3 regions of the Acidovorax facilis genome follow, and region 3 is predicted to be linked to each of the others. Evidence: predicted binding sites of a transcription regulator. Region 3 holds the regulator's gene; each other region holds the start of a gene.
The links. Region 3 encodes FNR, which switches genes on or off when oxygen is low (the NO sensors DNR and NnrR bind a similar motif). Its sites were predicted from a motif close to TTGATNNNNATCAA; they were not measured.
Positions count from the first base shown of each region.

Region 1 (6,584 bases), 1.4 Mb from region 3:
TTGCCGTCCTTCAAGAACACCAGCGTGGGCCACAGCTTGACGCCGAAGGTGCGACCCAGGCGCTGGCCGGGGCCATCTTCCACCTTGATGTGCGCTACGTCTGCGCGGTCCTTCAGCGCTTGTTCGATCAGTGGCTGCGCGCGCTGGCAGTGGCCGCACCAGGGGGTGCCAAATTCCACAACGGCGGCGCCTGTCAGGCGGTCCACCTCGTCACGGGATGGGGGTTGCGCAAGGTGCTGGGCGGTGTAGGGCATAGGCGCAAGATTTCCAAACGGGCGCAAATGAAAAAAGCCATTGTGCTGTGCTCCGCCCGCGCGGGGTGCCACGGGCGCGGCTCCTGTGAGAGATGCTTAGCAAGGGCCGCCCCGCAGTGAAGGCCGTCCCCCCGGGGGGAAGGTGCAAAGCGACTCAGGGGGTCAAATAACGCCGTTAAACACCATCACATCCACCGTGTCGCCCACGGCCACGTTGCCCTGGCCGTGGTGCAGCACAATGAGTCCGTTGGCCTGCACCATCGAGCTGAGCACACCCGAGCCCTGGTTACCCGTGGTGCGCACCTGCAGGGTGCCGTCGGCGGCGGTGGTGATGGTGCCGCGCTGGTACTCCGTGCGGCCAGGCTTCTTGCGCATGGCTTCGGTGCTGGTGGCGCGCAGCAGCGGTGGGGTGCTGTGGTTGCTGCCCATCATGCGCAGCAGGGCGGGGCGCACAAAGGCCAGAAACGTCACCATCACCGCCACGGGGTTGCCCGGCAAGCCGAACAACACCGCACCGCTGTGGGGGTGGTTGGTATCATTTTGATAGCTGTTAGCGCTTGATGGGTAAGCGCTGGAGGCCAATTTGGCTTGATTTTCTGTGGTGGCAATGCGCCCCACCGCCATAGGGCGGCCCGGCCGCATGGCAATGCGCCAGAAGGCCACGTCGCCCAGCTTCTTCATCATGGTGCGTGTGTGGTCGGCCTCCCCCACACTCACGCCGCCGCTGGTGATGATGGCGTCCGCGCGCTGCGCCGCGTTGCGAAATGCGGCCTCCAACAATTCCGGCTCGTCGCGGACCACGCCCAGGTCGATCACCTCCACGCCCAGCCGCGTGAGCAGGCCGAACACGGTGTAGCGGTTGCTGTCGTACACGGCGCCTTCGCGGGGTGGTTCGCCGAGGCTCAGGATCTCGTCGCCGGTCGAGAAATACGCCACGCGCAGGCGGCGGTATACCGTGACGGTGGGCAGGCCCAGGCTGGCGACCAGGCCCAGCGCAGCAGGCGCCAGCAGCGTGCCTTTGGCCAGCGCCACGCTACCCTCCATCAGGTCTTCGCCCTTGAAGCGGCGGTTGTCGCCGGTCTTGAGCACATCGGCCGCGATGGTGATGTGCCCGTCAGCTGCGGCGGCCGTGGTGAACTCCTGCGGCACCACGGTATCGAGGCCCGTGGGCATGATGGCGCCGGTCATGATCTTGACGCACTCGCCCGCCGCCACGGTGCCCACCCAGGCCTTGCCCGCCAGCGCCGTGCCCACCACGCGCAGCGTGAGAGGCTGGCCTGCAATCAGTTGGTCGCCGGCAAACGCATAGCCGTCCATGGCCGAGTTGTCGTGTGGTGGCACGCTGATGGGTGAAATCACGTCCTGCGCCAGCACGCGTCCCAGGGCGCTGAAGAGGGGCAAGTCTTCGGTGGCGCTCACGGGCTCGACCAGCCGTTCCAAGAACGTGTTCACATCGGCAGCGCTCAGGGCCTGCGGGTCGTAGCCTTGCAGTTCGGCGGCAATCTGGGCAATGGTTTTCATGGGGCTCAGTAACTTTCAATCAGTCGTGCAGCACGCGCACCATGTGCAGCTTGTCAAAGCCCACGCCGTCCACCACGATGGCATGGGGCAGCAGGCCCCAGGCGCGGAACCCAGCCTGCTCGTACAGGCGCACGACATGAGTGTTGGAGACCGTGACCGTCAGCACCAGCTGGGTCAGCCCGGGCACGCGGCTGGCTGCCTCTACGCAGGCGACTACCAGCTGCTGGCCGACGCCCTGGCGCTGGGCTTGTGGCGCAACCATCATGCCTACCAGCGTAGCGAGGTGCCGCTGCTTGGTGCGCTGCTCGCGCTCACAGCCCAGGCAGCCGACCAGCTGGCCTGCGGCATCGAAGGCACCGAGGAAGAACTGACCCGACTCCGGCGCGCCAAAACGCGCCACGTACTCGCTGGCATCGCGGCCCACCGAGGATTCGTAGTCGGACGTGAACGCATCCGGCGCGGTGCGCAACGCCTCGTCGCGAAGGGCTTTGTAGGCCACAGCGTCCGATGCGACCAACGGGCGGATCAACACTGCACGGGCGACCGCAGGCGTATGCGCGTTCATCGCAGCGGTGCGTGATCAGGCCTGCGGCGCGCTCGCGCTTTCCAGCGCGTGCAGCTCAGCCAGCGTGTTGGCGTTGAAAAAGGCCTTGGGGTCGTCGCCGGGCTGGTCAAACGGCACGATGGCGCAGCGGTGCTGTGCCGTCCATGCATCAATCTTGCGGCCACCGGCCTGGGTGAAAGCGACCAGGCTTTCGAGCAGGTCCACGCGCAGCAGGCAGAACACCGGCTGGGTGCGCACGGTGGTGCGGCCCGTGCCATCGTCCTCGGGCGCTGCGGCCATGGCGATGTCAGCGTCCTGGGCGTCAGCCGCCGCCGCCAGGCGCTGGGCCAGGTCCAGGGGGAACAGCGGGGTGTCGCAGGGCACTGTCAGCAGCCAGGGCGTTTCGCAACGCTCCAGTCCTGTCAAAAAACCTGCTAGCGGCCCGGCATAGTCGCTCAGCACGTCGGGCCACACCGGTGCGCCGAAGGCTTCGTAGGCGGCCAGATTGCGATTGGCGTTGACCATGGTGGCGCCGGTCTGCATCTGCAGTCGCATCAGGGTGTGCAGGGCCAGGGGCAGGCCCCGAAAGTTCTGCAGGCCTTTGTCGACCCCGCCCATGCGGGAGCCGCGGCCGCCGGCAAGGACGATGCCGGTAATGTCTTGGGTGTCAATCTTGGTCATGGTGCGCGCGATGGAGCGTGAAATAGAGGGCTACCGCAGCGGCCGGGTACGCAGCGCGGTCAACTGCAGGCAGGAAAGGACGGCCGTGCCGACCAGCAGGCCCAGGGACACAGGTTGTACAAAGGCCTCGTGTCCCAGGGCAAAAAACAGCCCGTGGATCACCACGGTCAAGGCACCGAGGCAAGGCATGAGTTTGTAGAACATCAGGGCCGCTGAACCCTCGCCACGGGCCACTTGCGACTGCGCGTACAGCACCAGCGCAATGATGGGCAGGTTCAGCAGCAAGTTGACCTGGTTGCCGCCGGGGATGTGAAACAGCTCCCACTCGTGCCAGTACGCGGCGTCGATCTGGTGGGTGACCAGGACGGCGGCGTTGGCCAGAAACAGTGCGCGGTGTTTGGGTTGAAGGGACATGGGTGGCTGTAAGGGCAACGCGAGGACCGAAGCCACCGATGGTGCCCTAAAAAGTCGGCACTTTGCTTACCCGCCGATGTAGCTCATTTCCACACGCCGCACCCCTGGCGTGTTGTCTGCCGGCAGGGTGCTGCGCAGCTCGGAGTAGCGGTCAGCGCGCTGCTGCCAGATGGGCGCGATGGCCGAGGCAATCGCCTCGTCGCTGGCGCCGCCGCGTAGCAGGGTTCGCAGGTCGTAGCCCTCGGAGGCAAACAGGCACAGGTAGAGCTTGCCTTCGGTAGACAGGCGCGCGCGGTTGCAGTCGTGGCAAAACGCCTGGGTCACGCTGCTGATCACGCCCACCTCGCCCAGGGCGGGGTCATATTGGCCTGCGGCATTGGCATAGCCCCAGCGCTCTGCAGTTTCGCCGGGGCTGCTCGGGTCGAGCTGGACCAGCGGCAGCTCGGCGCGCAGGCGGTTGATCAGCTCGGCCGAGGGCAGCACTTCGTCCATGCGCCAGCCGTTGGTGGCGCCCACGTCCATGTATTCGATGAAACGCAGCGTGGTGCCCGTGCCCCTGAAGTGGCGGGCCATGGGCAAAATTTCGTGGTCGTTGGTGCCGCGCTTGACCACCATGTTGACCTTGATGTGCGACAGCCCGGCGGCGTGCGCCGCTTCGATGCCCGCCAGCACGTCGGCCACCGGAAAGTCCACGTCGTTCATGCGGCGAAACACGGCGTCGTCCAGGCCGTCGAGGCTCACGGTCACGCGGTTCAAGCCCGCGTCTTTCAGCGCTTTGGCCTTGCGCGCCAGCAGTGATCCGTTGGTGGTCAGCGTGAGGTCGGGCGCCAGCCCGTCCACCGTGCGCAGCTGGGCCAGTTGCGCCACCAGCGCTTCCAGGTTCTTGCGCAGCAGGGGCTCGCCACCAGTCAGGCGGATCTTGCGCACGCCATGCGCCAGGAAGAGCTTTGCCAGCCGCGTGATCTCTTCAAAGCTCAGCAGCGCGCCATGGGGCAGGTAGGGGTAGTCCTTGTCGAACACTTCCTTGGGCATGCAGTAGTTGCAGCGGAAGTTGCAGCGGTCCGTCACGCTGATGCGCAGGTCGCGCAGCGGGCGGCCCCGGGTGTCGGTGAGCAGGCCGGTGGGGGCCACGGGGTGTGTGGGCACCCGCGCCGCCAGAGCGGCGATGCGTTGGTCCACCAGAGGAATCACACGTTCGGCCATGGCGTGATTTTGCCGCAAGGGGGCCTGCAGAGGGGGCAAGCCCCTGCGCGCGGAGTTGATCGCGGTCAAGTTTTGCCCAGGCGCTGGTATGGCCCGCCTTTGACATGGCGCAGGGCGTTCTGTTTGCTGCGTTGCAACAATCTGCCCATTCGATTTCAAGGGGATTCCCATGTTGACGCGCGAATTTTCTGCCGATGCCGTGCCATGCCAGCGCCGTGTGGCCCTTCAGCGGGTGGCGGCGGGTGTTCTGCTGCCCACCTGGGCAACTTGGGCGACAGGAGCCCAGGCGCAGATGGGGTTGTCGGGGGCCATCAACTATGCGGGCTGGTTTCGCGCACTGTCGCAGCGCATGGCCAAGGCCTATTGCCAGCAGTACCTGCAGGTGCTGCCTGCTGCGGCGGTGGATGTGATGGGTTTGGCGCGCAAGATGGTGCAGACGGGTAGCGGCGAACTGGCCCGAGGCATGCAGTCGGGCCAGTGGCCTGCAGAAGTCGGGCGGCAGCTGGCAGAAGTGCAAAAGCAGTTTGCCCTGCTCAACCAGATGACTTCGGCGCCCGCCACCACCACGGCCCTGGTAGCGGCGGCATCGGAACAGGCCGATCGAACGCTGCTCATTGCGCAGGCCGTGACCGAGGCCATCGAAAAATTGGCACAGGCCCCCAGTGCCCGCCTGGTGAACCTGGCGGGCCGCCAGCGCATGCTGTCGCAGCGCCTGGCCAAGAACTACTTTTTGAGTGCTGCCAAGGTGGATTCCAAGGTGGTGCAGGCGCAGCTGGCGTCCGATGCGGCGGACTTCCGCCAGGCCTTGCAGACATTGAAGGCGGCGCCCGTGTCCACATCGTCCGTCCGCAACGAGCTGGAGTTGGCCGACTCACAGTGGCTGTTTTTTGAATCCGCGCTGCGCCGCCCGGCCGATGACGCGGGGCTGAACGCCGTGGCTACCACCAGCGAACGCCTGCTGGGGGTGATGGACAAGCTCACCGGCCTGTACGACGCTGCCCTGCGCGAGGTGCTGGGCTGAGAGGCACGGAACGGCCGGGGTCACCCGATCAGCCGCCCCAGGCCGCATGCTGCATGAAGTCCGCAAGGCGGCAATCGCGCCCCACCAGCACCAGCCGGGTGTCCAGCGCGTTGAAAAACCCTGGGGGAGGTGGAAGCGGCAGCTGCTGGACGCGTTTGTGGGTGTCGATGCGCGCCGCTGCCAGTTCGTAGTCGCGTGCCAGGGCCATCCACAGGCCATGGGCGCCAGCCGACTGGCGTGCGCCTGTTATCAGGCTCCTCCCTGAGTCCAGCCACCATCGGTAGATGGCGGATGCAATGCCCATGCGGCGGTAGCCGTCCACCACCTTGGTGTGGGGCGCACGCAGGTGGCGGTCGGTGCGGCGGTCCACCTCGACCAGCCGGTTGAACACGGTGTAGGCCACGATGCGGTTGCGCTGCGGGTCGATGGCATACACAAAGTATTCGCCGCCGGCCTCGCGCAGGCGAAACACCAGCCCATGCAGATGCAAGGGCAACGGCTGCATCGCATCGCGCGTGCGGTGGTTGGTGCGGATGCGGTCGTACAGCGCCTCGAACTCGCGCTGGATGTCGCGGCCCGACAGATCCACGTCGATGCGCAGTTCGGTCAGCCGCTGGGCCCACCGGCCCAGCAAGCCCTGGCCGGGCCACGTATTGGCGATGAAGGTGGCGTCGCGTGGGTCGCACAGGCTGCAGGCGATGGCCATCATGGCGTGTTCCCCTGGCCATCGGTCCAGCAGCCGCTCAGCAGGCGTGCAGGCTGTTCGCGGGCGCACACCTGGGCGCTGTGGGGCCAGTCGGGCAGCGGCACCACCAGGCCTGCGTATACGCCGTAGGCCTCACCCGCCGCAATGGTTTCGCCCGCCCACAGGCTCTCGCCCGCACGGATGGCCCCTCCGGCGTGAATGTGCCCACCGGCCCGCACACCCCAGCCCGCTTGCAGGTGG
Region 1 is NZ_CP192460.1:1,211,332-1,217,915, forward strand. It holds gene ACQ4MJ_RS05465 (thioredoxin family protein) at 1-254, opposite strand, end outside; gene moeA (molybdopterin molybdotransferase MoeA) at 417-1,775, opposite strand; gene ACQ4MJ_RS05475 (GNAT family N-acetyltransferase) at 1,795-2,340, opposite strand; gene mobA (molybdenum cofactor guanylyltransferase MobA) at 2,356-3,000, opposite strand; gene ACQ4MJ_RS05485 (DUF6713 family protein) at 3,031-3,414, opposite strand; gene moaA (GTP 3',8-cyclase MoaA) at 3,481-4,617, opposite strand; gene ACQ4MJ_RS05495 (type IV pili methyl-accepting chemotaxis transducer N-terminal domain-containing protein) at 4,787-5,638, shown strand; gene ACQ4MJ_RS05500 (hypothetical protein) at 5,667-6,347, opposite strand; gene ACQ4MJ_RS05505 (hypothetical protein) at 6,344-6,584, opposite strand, start outside.
Region 1: the regulator FNR is predicted to act here: its motif matches at 4,673-4,686, upstream of ACQ4MJ_RS05495 (type IV pili methyl-accepting chemotaxis transducer N-terminal domain-containing protein).

Region 2 (6,584 bases), 2.7 Mb from region 3:
CGGTGAGGTCGAGCTTGCTTTCCACGCCCTTGGCGTCCTGAAACACCAGGGTGAGTGGCACCGAAGCGCCTTTGGCCAGCGGAGCCTTCAGGTCCAGCAGCATGACGTGGTAGCCACCGGGCTTGAGCTCCACCGTCTTACCCGCAGGCAGGTCAAGCGCAGGCACGGCGCGCATCTTCATGATGTCGCCTTCCATCTTCATCTCGTGCACTTCGGTGATGCCCGCAGCGGGCGACTCGGCGCGCACTAGGCGGGCGCCGTCCTGGGCGGTGAGGCGCATGAACGCACCGGTGGCCTTCTGGCCCTGCACGCTGGCGCGCGCCCAAGCACCTTCGACTTTGACAGCGGCGGTCTGTGCCCATGCGGGGGCGCTGGCGAGTACAGCGGCCAGTGTGGAAACCAGGGCGGCAGTGTGAAGCAGTTTTTTCATGATGGATGCCTTTCGGTGAGTGAGAGAACGAGAAGAAGCGAAGAAGGGAAGAGGGAAGGGAAAACAGGCCGTGGGCCGGACTGTCAATGATGGTGGGCAGCGGCGCCACCCGTGGGCAGAATCTCCAGCGCTGCAGCGGGGGACTTCAGGTCCGAGAGTTTTTGGCCCGCCTTGGGCACTTCGGTCCAGTCGTTCTTGCCTTCGGCGCAGACCTGGCGCACCGGCCAGTACACGGTGCCTGCCTGCTCCGGCGCCTGGGCCACGAGCACGAACTCGTCGTAGTGCGCACTTTGCAGCATGTCGTCCGGCGTCTTGGCCGTCCAGGTCACACGCACCACGTCTTCGGTGATGCTGCGGCCGTGGCTGGTATAGGGCTGGGCGAGCTTTTCGCGCTGTACATCGAGCGTCCAGCCCGGCTTGGGCATGGGGCGCGCGCCGCGCATGCCCGCCGGGATGTCCACCGCAATCTGCCGCGTGGGCGACGCACCGCAGCCGTGGCCCACCTTGAATGTGGCCTTGTAGCCTGCGCCCGCCGGGGCGACCTGGTATTCGAGCACCACATGGGCGGATGCAGAGCCAAAAAGGCCTCCTGCGCCTGACAGCAAAGCGATTACAGCTATCTTTTTCATAGTATTGAGAGGCATGGGATGTATTCCTTTCAGAGACTGACCTTGAGCTCAGCGAGGTAGGTGCGCTGCGGGTAGGGGTGGAAGTTCCAGAACTGGTAGTTGTTCAGGTTGTCGATGCCCACGGCCGCGCTGACCTGCTTGGTGATCTGGTAGCGCACGCGCACGTCAGTGGTGAAGTAGCGGCTGGCGCCCTGGTAGGCAAAACCGTTCACATCGGTGTTGTCCAGCGTGCTGTACTGCTTGCCGCTGTAGCGCGCGCCCAGGGTGTACGACCAGGTGTCGTCGGGCCGGTACGTGGCCACGGCGCTGGCACGCCACTCGGGGATGCGAGGTTGCCATTTGCCCACGCTGGCAGGGAACTTGTCGTTGCGGGTGATCTTGGAGTCCGTCCAGGTCAGGCTGCTGCCCAACTCCAGCCCGCGTACGAAGACGTTGGCAGCCTGGTACGACAGCTCAATGCCACGGGTAGCGATGGCGTCCACGTTCTGCACGTTGGTCACGTTGGGTGTGACGAGCACATTGGTCTGGGAGTACAACGCGTCTTTCGTGCGCTCAAAGAACGCTGTGAGGCGCAGCAGGCCATTGCCCATATCGCGCTCGGCGGTCAGCTCGGTGGTCCAGCTTTTTTCAGGCTTCAGGTTCGGGTCGTTGTTGATCAGCGTGCCGCTGCCACTGATGCCACCCTGGTACAGCTCGGACACGGTAGGCATGCGCACCGCACGGCCGGTAGAGGCCTTGAGCACCCACAGGTCATTGGCCTGGTAGGCCACCGCAGCCTTGGGCGACACATAGGTTTCGTTGCGCTCGGGGTGGCCCACGGTGGTGGTGGCGTTGCCGGTCTGGCCGTTGCTGGCGCTCCAGCGTTCGGCGCGTGCGCCGAGCACGGCCTTCCACTTCGGCGCGATCTTCCAGGTGTCTTGCGCCCACAGGCCCAGCAGTTGGGTGTCGCCGTTGAAGGCCTGGGTGCGGGCGCCTGCAGCGCCGTTGATCCAGTTCGTCGTGGCGTTCTCCACCGTTCGCAATTGGTAGCTGTCGCGCTGCAGGCCAAAGTCCACGATGTGCGCGCCCTGCACCCCATCGGGCCGCCAGGTGCCTTTGGCGGCCAGCGTGTTCCAGCCCGTGCCCTTGTTGTTGACGATGCGCCCTGCCCCGCCGTTGAGCGCTGCAGGCAGCGCGACGGTGGCAGCGCGCAGGGTGTCGGTCTGGTAGTCATACAGGCTGGCGGCCACCTCCCAGTCGAACGCGCCCTTGGTATTGCTCTTGACCGAGAGCCCGTGCATGAAGTGCGTGAGGTCTTCGTTGGAGACGTTGAAGTCCGTGGGCGCCAGCGCAAACGAGCGACCGTTGATGTTGACCGTGCCGCCGTACACCGCATTGCCATTGGCGTCGCGCAGGTAGCTGGTGGGGCGCCCCTCGGATTCGTTGTGCCACCAGCCCAGGGTGTAGGCCGCACGCACGGTGGGCGAAAAGTCGTAGGCGATCTTGGCCTTGATGTGGTCTTGCTGCGTGTGGTACTGCGTGGCCGTGCCCAGCAGGTACCAGGGCTGGTTGCTGCGGTTGAGCCCAGGCACCGCGCCCGTCACCGGCGTGCCCGCATTGCCCACGGTACCAGCGGACACGAGGCGCGTGGGGAAGGTGAGCGGCTGGCCTTCGCTGTCGGTCTTGTTGAAGTTGAGGAACCAGGACCAGTCGCCGTTCTTGTTGCCGACGGATGCGCTGACCTGCTTGCCAGCGTAGGTGGCGTTGGTGCCGTACAAATCGAACGGCTGATGCTGAACGCTGACCTGCCCGTGGGCCTCGAACTTTGTGGGCATGCGCGTGACGTAGTCCACCACCGCGCCCACCGAGTTGCCTGCGTAGGCGGCCGAAAACGGGCCGTAGAGCACGTCCACGCGCTCGATCTCCTCGGGCGTGACCAGCATCCAGCGCGGCGCGTTGGTGGGGCCGTTGCCCAGGTAGTTGCTGAGCAAAATGCCGTCGGCAAACACCATGGACCGCGCCGGGTTGCCCGTGCCCGAGGCGCGCGTGGACAACACGGCGTGGTTGTAGTCGCCGATGTAGCGCTTGCGCACCAGCAGGCTGGGCAGGTACTTGAGGGCGTCTTCGCTGTCGGTGGCGTTGATCGAATGCTCGATCTGCTCGCGCGTCACGCCCTCGATGGTGGTGGGAATCTGCGTGGGCAGCGAGGTGGGCTGGCCGCCGCTGATGGTGACAACGCCCAGTTCCTTGACGGGGGCATTGCTGTTGCCGGCGCTGTCGACGGTCTGGGCCAACGCGGAAACACCCACGCAGAGTGCGAGGGGAAAGGCACTGGCCACGGCCAGCGCCATGCGGCTTTTGCGCATGGGAACTCCTGAATTTCAAGCCAAATAGGCTGTCAGCGCTTATCTATCAAGCGCAAACAGCTATTAAAAATATAGCGATTTCAGGAGAAGGCCGGGGGCCCACGCGGCGGCAGCGGCGCGGCGGTGCGCGCAGCAATGTGCGCGGCAGGGATGGGGCGCAGGGCATGCGCCAGGGGGTGGACCACAGGCAGCTGGGCCTGCGACACGGGAGGCGGAGCGCCGACATGCGCGCAGAGGGGGCAGTCCAGCGTGTGGCTGGACATCTCCTTGGCACCGTCATCGGTCTTGACCAGCAGCTTGATGGCGCCCGAGCCCGAACAGATCAGTTCCATCGCCTGCGGATTGACCAGCGGCGACGCCACCGCCACCCCGATGGACAACACAAACCACGCCAGCACAAGGCGGGCGAGCCAGCGAAGGCTGCGAATGGTTTGCAGGGAGGGCATGGGTGCGAATTGTAGGGGGCCTGGGTGCGCACCCCTTGACCGGGGTCATCTGCGCGACGGACTGCGCCCCCGCCCCCACCTAGGATGCGTGCTGCATTCACCACCACAACGGAGACGCCACCATGCTCACACTCTGCGGCTTTTCGGCCAGCAACTACTACAACAAGATCAAACTCGCCTTGCTCGAAAAGGGCCTGCCCTTCACCGAAGAACTGGCCTGGGTGGGCGAGACCGACCGCAGCGCCAGCCCGCTGGGTAAGGTGCCCTACCTGCGCACGCCCGAGGGGCCGCTGTGCGAATCGGCCGTGATGGCGGACTACATCGAGGCAGCCCACCCACAGCCAGCGCTGATCCCTGCCAACCCCTACCAGGCCGCCAAGGTGCGCGAGCTGATCACCTTTCTGGAGTTGCATCTGGAGCTGGTGGCACGCAACCTGTATCCCCAGGCTTTTTTTGGCGGAACCGTGAGCGACACCGCCAAGGAAAAGGTGGGAGCGCAGCTTGAGAAAAACATTGCCGCCTTCGGTCAGCTTGCGAAGTTCAGCCCCTACGTAGGCGGCGACGCCTTCACCCTGGCCGACTGCGCAGCCATCGTGCACCTGCCGCTGGTCAGCTCGGCCACCAAGATCATCTATGGCCGCGACTACCTGGCCGATCTGCCTGTGCGCGAGTACCTCACGCGCATGGCAGAGCGCCCCCACGTGCAGCGCGTGAACGCCGATCGCAAGACCAACACCGCTGAAATGCTGGCGCGGCCGCCCAAGCGCTAAGACCCTGTTCTAAACCCGCCCCAGGCGCTGGGTCTTCATCCCTTGACCTTGGTCAACCGAGGTCATCGCGCACAAGCGCACCATGCAGGTATCCGATCACCCTTGAGGAGACACTGCATGGACAAGACCCAGGCCGCCCCATTCCGCCAACAATTGCTGGCCCAGCAATCCGAGCTGCTGGCCCAGTTGGCCGCGCAGCGCGGGGGCGTCATCGGCCGCGCCGAGGCCGCTGCCGACCACTTTGGTCAGCCCGAGGACCCGCGTGCCCAACTCGCCACCGAGCGTGAACTGGAGTTTGCGCTGGACGAGCGCGAAACCACCCACCTTGCCGCCGTGGAAGCCGCTTTGGCCCGCATTGAAGCGGGTACTTACGGCGAATGCACAGACTGTGGCACCCACATCACCGCCGCACGCCTGCACGCCACCCCCGAGGCCGCACGTTGCGTGCACTGCCAGGAAAAGGCCGAGCAACACCGCCGTGCTGCGTAAGTTCGCTCACGCATTCAGGCCCCTTTTCCCTTCTTTCCCCGTTTTTTTCGTCACTTCAAGAAAGCCGATTCATGAGCACTTTTCACGCCGTTGTCTGGATGGACCAGTCCGAAGCCCACGTGGTGATGTTCGACCGCGAGCATGCCGAGGCCCAGCGCATCAAGTCCCGCAGCCACCACAAGCACCAGGGCAAAGCCGACGACCTCACCGCTTTCTTTGCCGACGTCGCCCAGGCCTTGGCCGACACGCGTGAAGTGCTGCTGGCTGGCCCGGGCCTGGTACGCAACCAGTTCCGCGACTGGGCGGCCAAGCACCATGCTGCGGTGGCCGATGTGGTGGTGGACTCTGTGGCTGCAGACCACCCGACCGACGCCCAGCTAGTGGCCATGGCGCGCCAGTATTTCAAGAAATTTGACAACATGGCCGCCGACCCGTCTGTCGCCTGACAGGCCTCCAGGCCGCGCCCGCAGCGCAGCCTTGGCTGCTATCCTTTACGGGATGCGCAGCCTCTTTCACCTCGCCTTTCACGTCACCGACCTGGATGCCGCGCGCCGCTTTTATGGCGGCGTGCTCGGTTGCCAGGAAGGCCGAAGCACCGATACCTGGGTGGACTTCGATTTTTTCGGCCACCAGATCTCGTTGCACTTGGGCCCCCCGTTTGCCAGTGCCCGCACCGGCCATGTGGGCGACCACTTGGTACCCATGCCGCACTTTGGCGCCATCATGGAATTGCCCGACTGGCATGCGCTGGCCGCACGGCTGAAGGCCGCCGGCACCACCTTTGTGCTGGATCCGCAGGTGCGCTTTGAGGGCCAGCCCGGCGAACAGTGGACGATGTTCTTCCACGACCCCAGCGGCAATCCGATCGAGATCAAGGGCTTTCGCTCACTGGACGCGGTGTACGCATCGTGAGCTACACCTTCGCGTCCGCCACCATCCTGCTCCTGCTGATCACCGATCCGCTGGGCAACATCCCCATCTTTGCCAACGCCCTGCGCGGCGTGGCGCCCGAGCGCCGGGCGCGGGTGATCCTGCGGGAGGTGCTGATTGCGTTTGCGCTGCTGCTGGTGTTTCTGTTTTTCGGGGCTCAGTTTCTGCAGGTGATGAACCTGAGCGATTTGTCGTTGCAGATTGCGGGTGCGGTGGTGCTGTTTCTGATCGCGCTGCGCATGATTTTTCCGTCGGCTGACGGCCCACAGGCGGAGCTGCCGGGCGAACCCTTGATCGTGCCGCTGGCCATCCCTGCCTTGGCGGGCCCCTCAGCGCTCGCCACTGTCATGCTGCTGGTGGCCCAGGCGCCGGAACGCCGCTGGGAATGGGTGGGCGCGCTGTGCGTCACCATGGCCGTGTGCGCCGTGGTGTTGCTGATGGCAGAACGCATCCAGCGCCTGGTGGGCGAACGCGTGGTGATGGCGTTTGAACGCCTGATGGGCCTGATCCTGGTCGCCATCTCGGTAGAGATGCTGATCCGGGGA
Region 2 is NZ_CP192460.1:5,312,028-5,318,611, reverse strand. It holds gene ACQ4MJ_RS24465 (copper chaperone PCu(A)C) at 1-430, opposite strand, end outside; gene ACQ4MJ_RS24460 (YcnI family protein) at 514-1,074, opposite strand; gene ACQ4MJ_RS24455 (TonB-dependent receptor) at 1,089-3,404, opposite strand; gene ACQ4MJ_RS24450 (DUF2946 family protein) at 3,485-3,850, opposite strand; gene ACQ4MJ_RS24445 (glutathione S-transferase) at 3,973-4,620, shown strand; gene ACQ4MJ_RS24440 (TraR/DksA family transcriptional regulator) at 4,738-5,109, shown strand; gene ACQ4MJ_RS24435 (hypothetical protein) at 5,181-5,555, shown strand; gene ACQ4MJ_RS24430 (VOC family protein) at 5,608-6,021, shown strand; gene ACQ4MJ_RS24425 (MarC family protein) at 6,018-6,584, shown strand, end outside.
Region 2: the regulator FNR is predicted to act here: its motif matches at 4,663-4,676, upstream of ACQ4MJ_RS24440 (TraR/DksA family transcriptional regulator).

Region 3 (6,584 bases):
AAGGCCATTGAGCTGCACTTCTGGATGGCCACCATTGGCATCGTGCTGTACATCGCCGCGATGTGGATTGCCGGTGTGATGCAAGGCCTGATGTGGCGCGCCATCAACCCCGACGGCACGCTGACCTACACCTTTGTGGAAAGCGTGAAGGCGACCTATCCGTTCTATGTGATCCGCGTGGCCGGTGGCCTGCTGTATCTGGGTGGCATGTTGGTCATGGCCTGGAACGTGTGGATGACAGCGATCTCGGGCCGTTCGGTCAAGGTGGCGATTCCTGCCGTGAATGCGGCCCACGCCTGAGCCGAAGGAGATAACTCATGTCTAACAACAACCCATCGAATTCGACCGGCTTCTCCCATGAAAAGGTGGAAACCAACAACTTCCTGATGATCGTGCTGATCCTCCTGGTCATCGCCATCGGCGGCCTGGTAGAGATCGTGCCACTGTTCTTCCAGAAGTCCACAACCGAGGCGGTCAAGGGCGTGGAGCCTTACAACGCCATGCAACTGGTGGGCCGCGACGTCTACATCCGTGAAGGTTGCTACAACTGCCACTCGCAGATGATCCGCCCCTTCCGCGCTGAAACCCTGCGCTATGGGCACTATTCGGTGGCGGGTGAGTTTGTGTACGACCACCCCTTCCAGTGGGGCAGCAAGCGCACAGGCCCCGACCTGCACCGCGTGGGAGGCAAGTACAGCGACGAATGGCACCGCATCCACCTGAACAACCCGCGTGATGTGGTGCCCGAATCGAACATGCCTGCCTACCCTTGGCTGGAGAAGAACGCCGTGGACCCCGCCAGCGTGGCGCCGCGCATGAAGGCCCTGCGCACTGTGGGTGTGCCGTACACCGACGAACAGATCGCTGCGTCTGCCGCTGATGTCAAGGGCAAGACGGAGATGGAAGCGCTGATTGCGTACCTGCAAGTCATGGGCCGCGCGCTCAAGTAAAGGAGATATCCCCATGGACATCACCACCATGCGCATTGTGGCCACGCTGGCTTCAATGGCCTGTTTCATTGGCATCTGGGTCTGGGCCTATCGAGGCCGCAACAAGGCCCGGTTCGACGAGGCCGCCCAGCTGCCTTTCGAGCAAGATTGACCTTCACCAGAACGAGAACACCCCATGAGTGACTTCACCAGCAATTTCTGGTCGGTCTTTGTGACCACGCTGACCCTGGTCGGCATCATCGCCTGCGGCATTCTGCTTTGGATGGCAGGCCGCAAGAAGGTGATGGCCACGTCCGACAACACTACCGGCCACGTCTGGGACGAAGACCTGGTCGAGATGAACAACCCCCTGCCACGCTGGTGGGTGTGGCTGTTTGTCATCACCATCATCTTCGGCCTGGGCTACCTGGCCGCCTATCCAGGCCTGGGCAGCTTTTCCGGCAAGCTCAACTGGACACAGAAGGGCGAATACGAGGCTGAGATGGCCAAGGCCAAGGCCGAGCTGGAGCCGCTGTATGCCCGGTTTGCCTCGATGAAGCCGGAAGACATTGCCAAGGATCCTCAGGCCCAGGCCATTGGCGAGCGCCTGTTCATGAACAACTGCGCGCAGTGCCATGGCTCGGACGCCCGGGGTAGCAAGGGTTTCCCCAATCTGGCTGATGGCGATTGGTTGCATGGCGGTGCACCCGAGAAGATCCGTGAAACCATCGAGAAGGGCCGTATCGGCAACATGCCTCCCATGGCTGCCGCAGTGGGCTCCCCCGAAGATGTGCGCAATCTCTCGCACTATGTGCTGAGTCTTTCGGGCAGCCCGCATGACTCGCTGCGTGCTTCGTTGGGCAAGTCCAAGTTCACGGCGTGTGCAGCCTGCCACGGAATGGACGGCAAGGGTAATCAGGCACTGGGTGCCCCCAACCTGACCGACGACATCTGGCTGCATGGCTGGGGCGAGGCGGCCATCACTGCCATGGTCAACAACGGCAAGGTCAACCAGATGCCCGCCCAGGCGGACAAGCTGACAGAAGCGCAGATCGGTGTGCTGTCGGCCTATGTCTGGGGCTTGTCGAACGGCACCCAGGCCGCTGCACGCTGAGCCTTGGCCACTTGGAGCAGTGCCCAGGCACTGCTCCAGGGGGCAGCGCAAACTGAGAACCACGAAGCAAACGGACCGATACCATCATGAACCCACCCAGCGAGCCTGCTCGCAAGGTCATCCCGATAGCGCCGGTTGCGTCCGATGCCTCATCGCAGGGCGAGATTGTTTCCCTGTACGAAGCGCAAAAGAAGATCTACCCGCGTTCCATCAGTGGCCTGTTCGCGCGTTGGCGCTGGGGTATGGTGTTTCTCACGCAGATCGTTTTCTACGGGCTGCCCTGGTTTGAATGGGGGCAGCGCCAGATGGTGCTGTTTGACCTGGGGGCTCGGCGGTTCTACATCTTCGGCCTGGTTCTGTACCCCCAGGATTTCATCTATCTCACGGGCCTGCTCATTATCTCGGCGTTATCCCTGTTCCTCTTTACGGCGGTGGCAGGGCGACTTTGGTGTGGATTTGCGTGCCCGCAAACGGTCTACACCGAAATGTTCATGTGGATCGAGCACAAGATCGAAGGTGATCGCAGTGCACGGCTTCGGCTGGACAATGGGCCCTGGACCTTCGAGAAGGTTCGCAAGAAGTTTTTTAAGCAGGTCATCTGGATTGCCGTGGCGTTGTGGACGGGGTTCACGTTCGTGGGCTATTTCGTGCCCATCCGCGAACTCGGGGCAGAGCTGCTGGCGGTGCAGGGTGGCTGGCAGATTTTCTGGGTACTGTTCTATGGCTTTGCCACCTATGGCAATGCTGGCTATATGCGCGAACAGGTGTGCAAATACATGTGTCCCTATGCGCGCTTTCAGAGCGCCATGTTCGACAAGGACACGCTGATCGTTACCTACGACCCAGAACGCGGTGAGCAGCGTGGGCCGCGTAAGAAGAACATCGACTACAAGGCCCAGGGGTTGGGCGATTGCATTGACTGCTCGCTGTGTGTGCAGGTGTGCCCCGTGGGCATCGATATTCGCAAGGGCTTGCAGTACGAATGCATCGGCTGTGGCCTGTGCGTGGACGCCTGCAATACCGTGATGGACAAGATGCAGTATCCGCGCGGGCTCATCCGGTTTTCTACGCAGAACGGCGTGGCCAAACGGTGGAGTCAGTCGCAGATCCTGCGCCGTGTGCTGCGGCCACGAGTGCTGATATACAGCGCGGTTCTGGTGGCCCTGTGCGTAGGCATGATGGCCAGCCTTGTCACACGCACGCCTTTGAAGGTGGATGTGGTGCGTGATCGGGCGGCGCTGTCGCGCATCGTGGCGGGTGGAAAGCTGGAGAACATCTACCGCCTGCAGATCATGAACGCCACTGAAGGCCCCCAGCGCTATCGCATCAGTGTGCGTGGCCTTGAAGGGCTGGAAGTCGCTTCTGATGCCGAGGTGGACATCGGTGCGGCGGAGTCCCGGTGGGTGGCCGTCCGTCTGCAGATACCGTATGGATCAGCCCCTTCGGGATCACATGCCGTGCAGTTCGATGTGCAAGCCTTGGGCGCGGACGCCCATGTGAGCGAGAAATCCGTGTTTCTGGTGCCGCGATAACGCAGCGAGCGACCCGGTGCAAGACCTTCGCGGGTCTTGCTTTGAGCAAGATAATTTTTGAGGAGTAAGCACCATGCCATCCAGTTCCGCCCTCGGCACTGCCCCTTCTGCCGCTGCACCCTGGTGGAGGTTTGGCCATGTGTGGCTGATCATCGCCGGTCCCGTGATCGTGATCATTGCAGGGTTTGTGACCCTGTGGCTCGCGATATCGCGCCCCGACCCTGTGGTCGCGGAAGATTATTACCGCCAGGGCATCGAGATCAACAAGACACTGGCCACCCCAGAAAAAAGCCTGTTGCCAGCCATGAAGGGCCGCAACCACGCTGCCACCCCGGTCCAGGACCAGCCGCGCTGAACCCACCTGGCCGGGCAGTATGCCTGCACGGCCTTACCAGGAGACAAACCAATGTGGATGCAACGCGTGATGTGGATTGCCTGGCCGGCTTTTTTGATGGCCGGTGTGATGGAAATGCTGGTTTTTGCGATGGTGGATCCGCAAGACCTGCACTGGTTTGGGCAGCCGTTGGCATTGTCACGGCAGGGCGTGTACACGCTGGCCTTTTTTGCGTTCTGGATGATCACGATGGCATCCAGCGCGTTGACCACGCTGCTGGCCATGTCACCGTTTGAACTTAACCGTTGCCCGGTTCCCGAAGGCGAGCGTCCCGATGACTGCCGCAAGACATCATCGTGCCCTTGAGCGGTAGTGCCACCTATTGGCAAAGGTCAATGTGGTAAAGACTGCCAGGATGGCAGACGACAGCAGGTTCAGTGGCAGGCTTGCTGGTTGTTCACGATGCGCTTGAGGGCCTCGGTCTCCAGGATGCGCACATGGCGCTGCTTGACCTCGACAATGCCTTCTTCCACGAACTTGGAGAAGGTGCGGCTCACGGTTTCGAGCTTGAGGCCCAGGTAGCTACCGATCTCTTCGCGGGTCATGCGCAGCACGAGCTCGGACTGCGAGAACCCCCGGGCGTGCAGGCGCTGAACCAGGTTGAGCAGGAACGCGGCCAGGCGCTCCTCAGCGCGCATGCTGCCCAGGAGCAGCATCACGCCATGCTCGCGGACAATCTCGCGGCTCATGATCTTGTGCACATGGTGCTGCAAGGCGGTGACTTCGCGGGACAGCTCTTCGATGCGGTCAAACGGCATGACGCAGACTTCCGCGTCTTCCAGGGCCACTGCATCGCAGGTGTGGTGGTCATTCACGATGCCATCAAGGCCGATGATCTCGCCTGCCATCTGAAAACCCGTGACCTGGTCACGCCCGTCTTCGGTGGCTACACATGTTTTGAAGAAGCCGGTTCGAATGGCATAGAGCGAGGTGAAGGATTCGCCGTTGCGGAAAAGGGTTCCACCGCGTTTGATCTTGCGGCGAACGGCAACGACCTCGTCAATGCGTTGCAGCTGTTCCTCGCTCAGCCCCACCGGCATGCACAGCTCGCGCAGGTTGCAGTTGGAGCAGGCGACTTTGATGGTGAGCGGGTTCATAGGAACAGAGGCTGGGTAAGGTTTGAGCATATCGCCCCATATGCCTAACAGGCTGGGCCTTTGGGTGCGGGTGGGCGACTGATGTGCATCAAATTGTCGCTCTTCGTCCCGGCCCATCACTTGATGCAGGTCAAGGACATGGAGTGCAGCTTACGGCACAGTCGAAGTGTACGCAAGGAATTTGCCCATGACCGCTGTTTCGCCCGAGCTGCTGCGCCGTTTCGACGTGCCAGGGCCCCGTTATACCTCTTACCCAACAGCTGACCGTTTCGTCGAGGCCTTTGGGCAGGACGACTACGCGCTTGCCTTGGAGCAGCGCAGGCTGGGCTCCATGACGAAGGCCTTGCCGCTGTCTTTGTACGTGCACATCCCCTTTTGCGAGTCCCTTTGTTACTACTGCGCATGCAACAAGATCATCACCAAACACCATGATCGGGCAGAGGTGTATTTGCGGTATTTGAGCCGCGAGATTGACTTGCACACAGCACACTGCGGCACGGGGCAGGTGGTGAGTCAGCTTCACCTGGGTGGTGGCACGCCCACTTTTCTATCGGACGAGGGCTTGCGGGAGCTGATGGGCATGCTCAAACGCAGCTTTTCGTTGGCGCCGGGCGGGGAGTATTCGATTGAGGTGGACCCTCGCACCGTCAATGCGGACCGCCTTGCAGTTCTGGCGGAACTGGGGTTCAACCGACTGAGCTTTGGGGTGCAGGATTTCGATCCCGAGGTTCAAAAGGCCGTTCACCGCATACAGCCTGCCGAGCAGGTGTTTTCGCTGGTGGAGTCCGCACGTTCGCTGGGTTTTGAATCCATCAATGTGGATTTGATCTACGGCCTGCCTCGTCAGACGCCAGAGTCGTTTGACCGCACGCTGGCCCAGGTTACGCAGCTGCGGCCTGACCGTATCGCGTTGTACGCGTATGCCCATCTGCCAGAACGTTTCAAGCCTCAGCGCCGTATTGTTTCGGCCGAGTTGCCAGCGGCTGCAGGCAAGGTGTCGATGCTCTCCCGCTCGCTGGACGCCTTCATGGATGCAGGGTACGTGTATGTGGGCATGGACCACTTTGCATTGCCTGAGGATGCATTGGCAGTCGCCAAGCGCCAGGGGCGTCTGCACCGCAATTTCCAGGGCTACAGTACGCAACCTGATTGCGACCTGATCGGCCTGGGGGTGTCTGCGATTGGCCGGGTCGGAGCCACCTACAGCCAAAATGCCAAGACCCTGGATGAGTATTACGATTTTCTGAATCAGGGGCGCCTGCCCGTCGTTCGTGGGTTGGCCCTGACGCGCGACGATCTCGTGCGCCGCGCGGTCATCATGGCCCTGATGTGCCAAGGCGAGCTGTTGTTTGAGCCCATGGAGCAAGCGTGGTTGATCGACTTTCGCCACTACTTCTCTGCCGAGCTGGCGCAACTGGAAACCATGGCCGAGCAGGGGCTTGTGGTGGTGCGGCCCGATGGGGTCGAGGTCACTGCCATGGGCTGGTTCTTTGTGCGCGGCATTGCCATGGTCTTTGA
Region 3 is NZ_CP192460.1:2,582,636-2,589,219, reverse strand. It holds gene ccoN (cytochrome-c oxidase, cbb3-type subunit I) at 1-300, shown strand, start outside; gene ccoO (cytochrome-c oxidase, cbb3-type subunit II) at 318-950, shown strand; gene ACQ4MJ_RS11710 (cbb3-type cytochrome oxidase subunit 3) at 964-1,101, shown strand; gene ccoP (cytochrome-c oxidase, cbb3-type subunit III) at 1,126-2,043, shown strand; gene ccoG (cytochrome c oxidase accessory protein CcoG) at 2,130-3,575, shown strand; gene ACQ4MJ_RS11695 (FixH family protein) at 3,649-3,930, shown strand; gene ACQ4MJ_RS11690 (hypothetical protein) at 3,982-4,275, shown strand; gene fnr (fumarate/nitrate reduction transcriptional regulator Fnr) at 4,344-5,066, opposite strand; gene hemN (oxygen-independent coproporphyrinogen III oxidase) at 5,254-6,584, shown strand, end outside.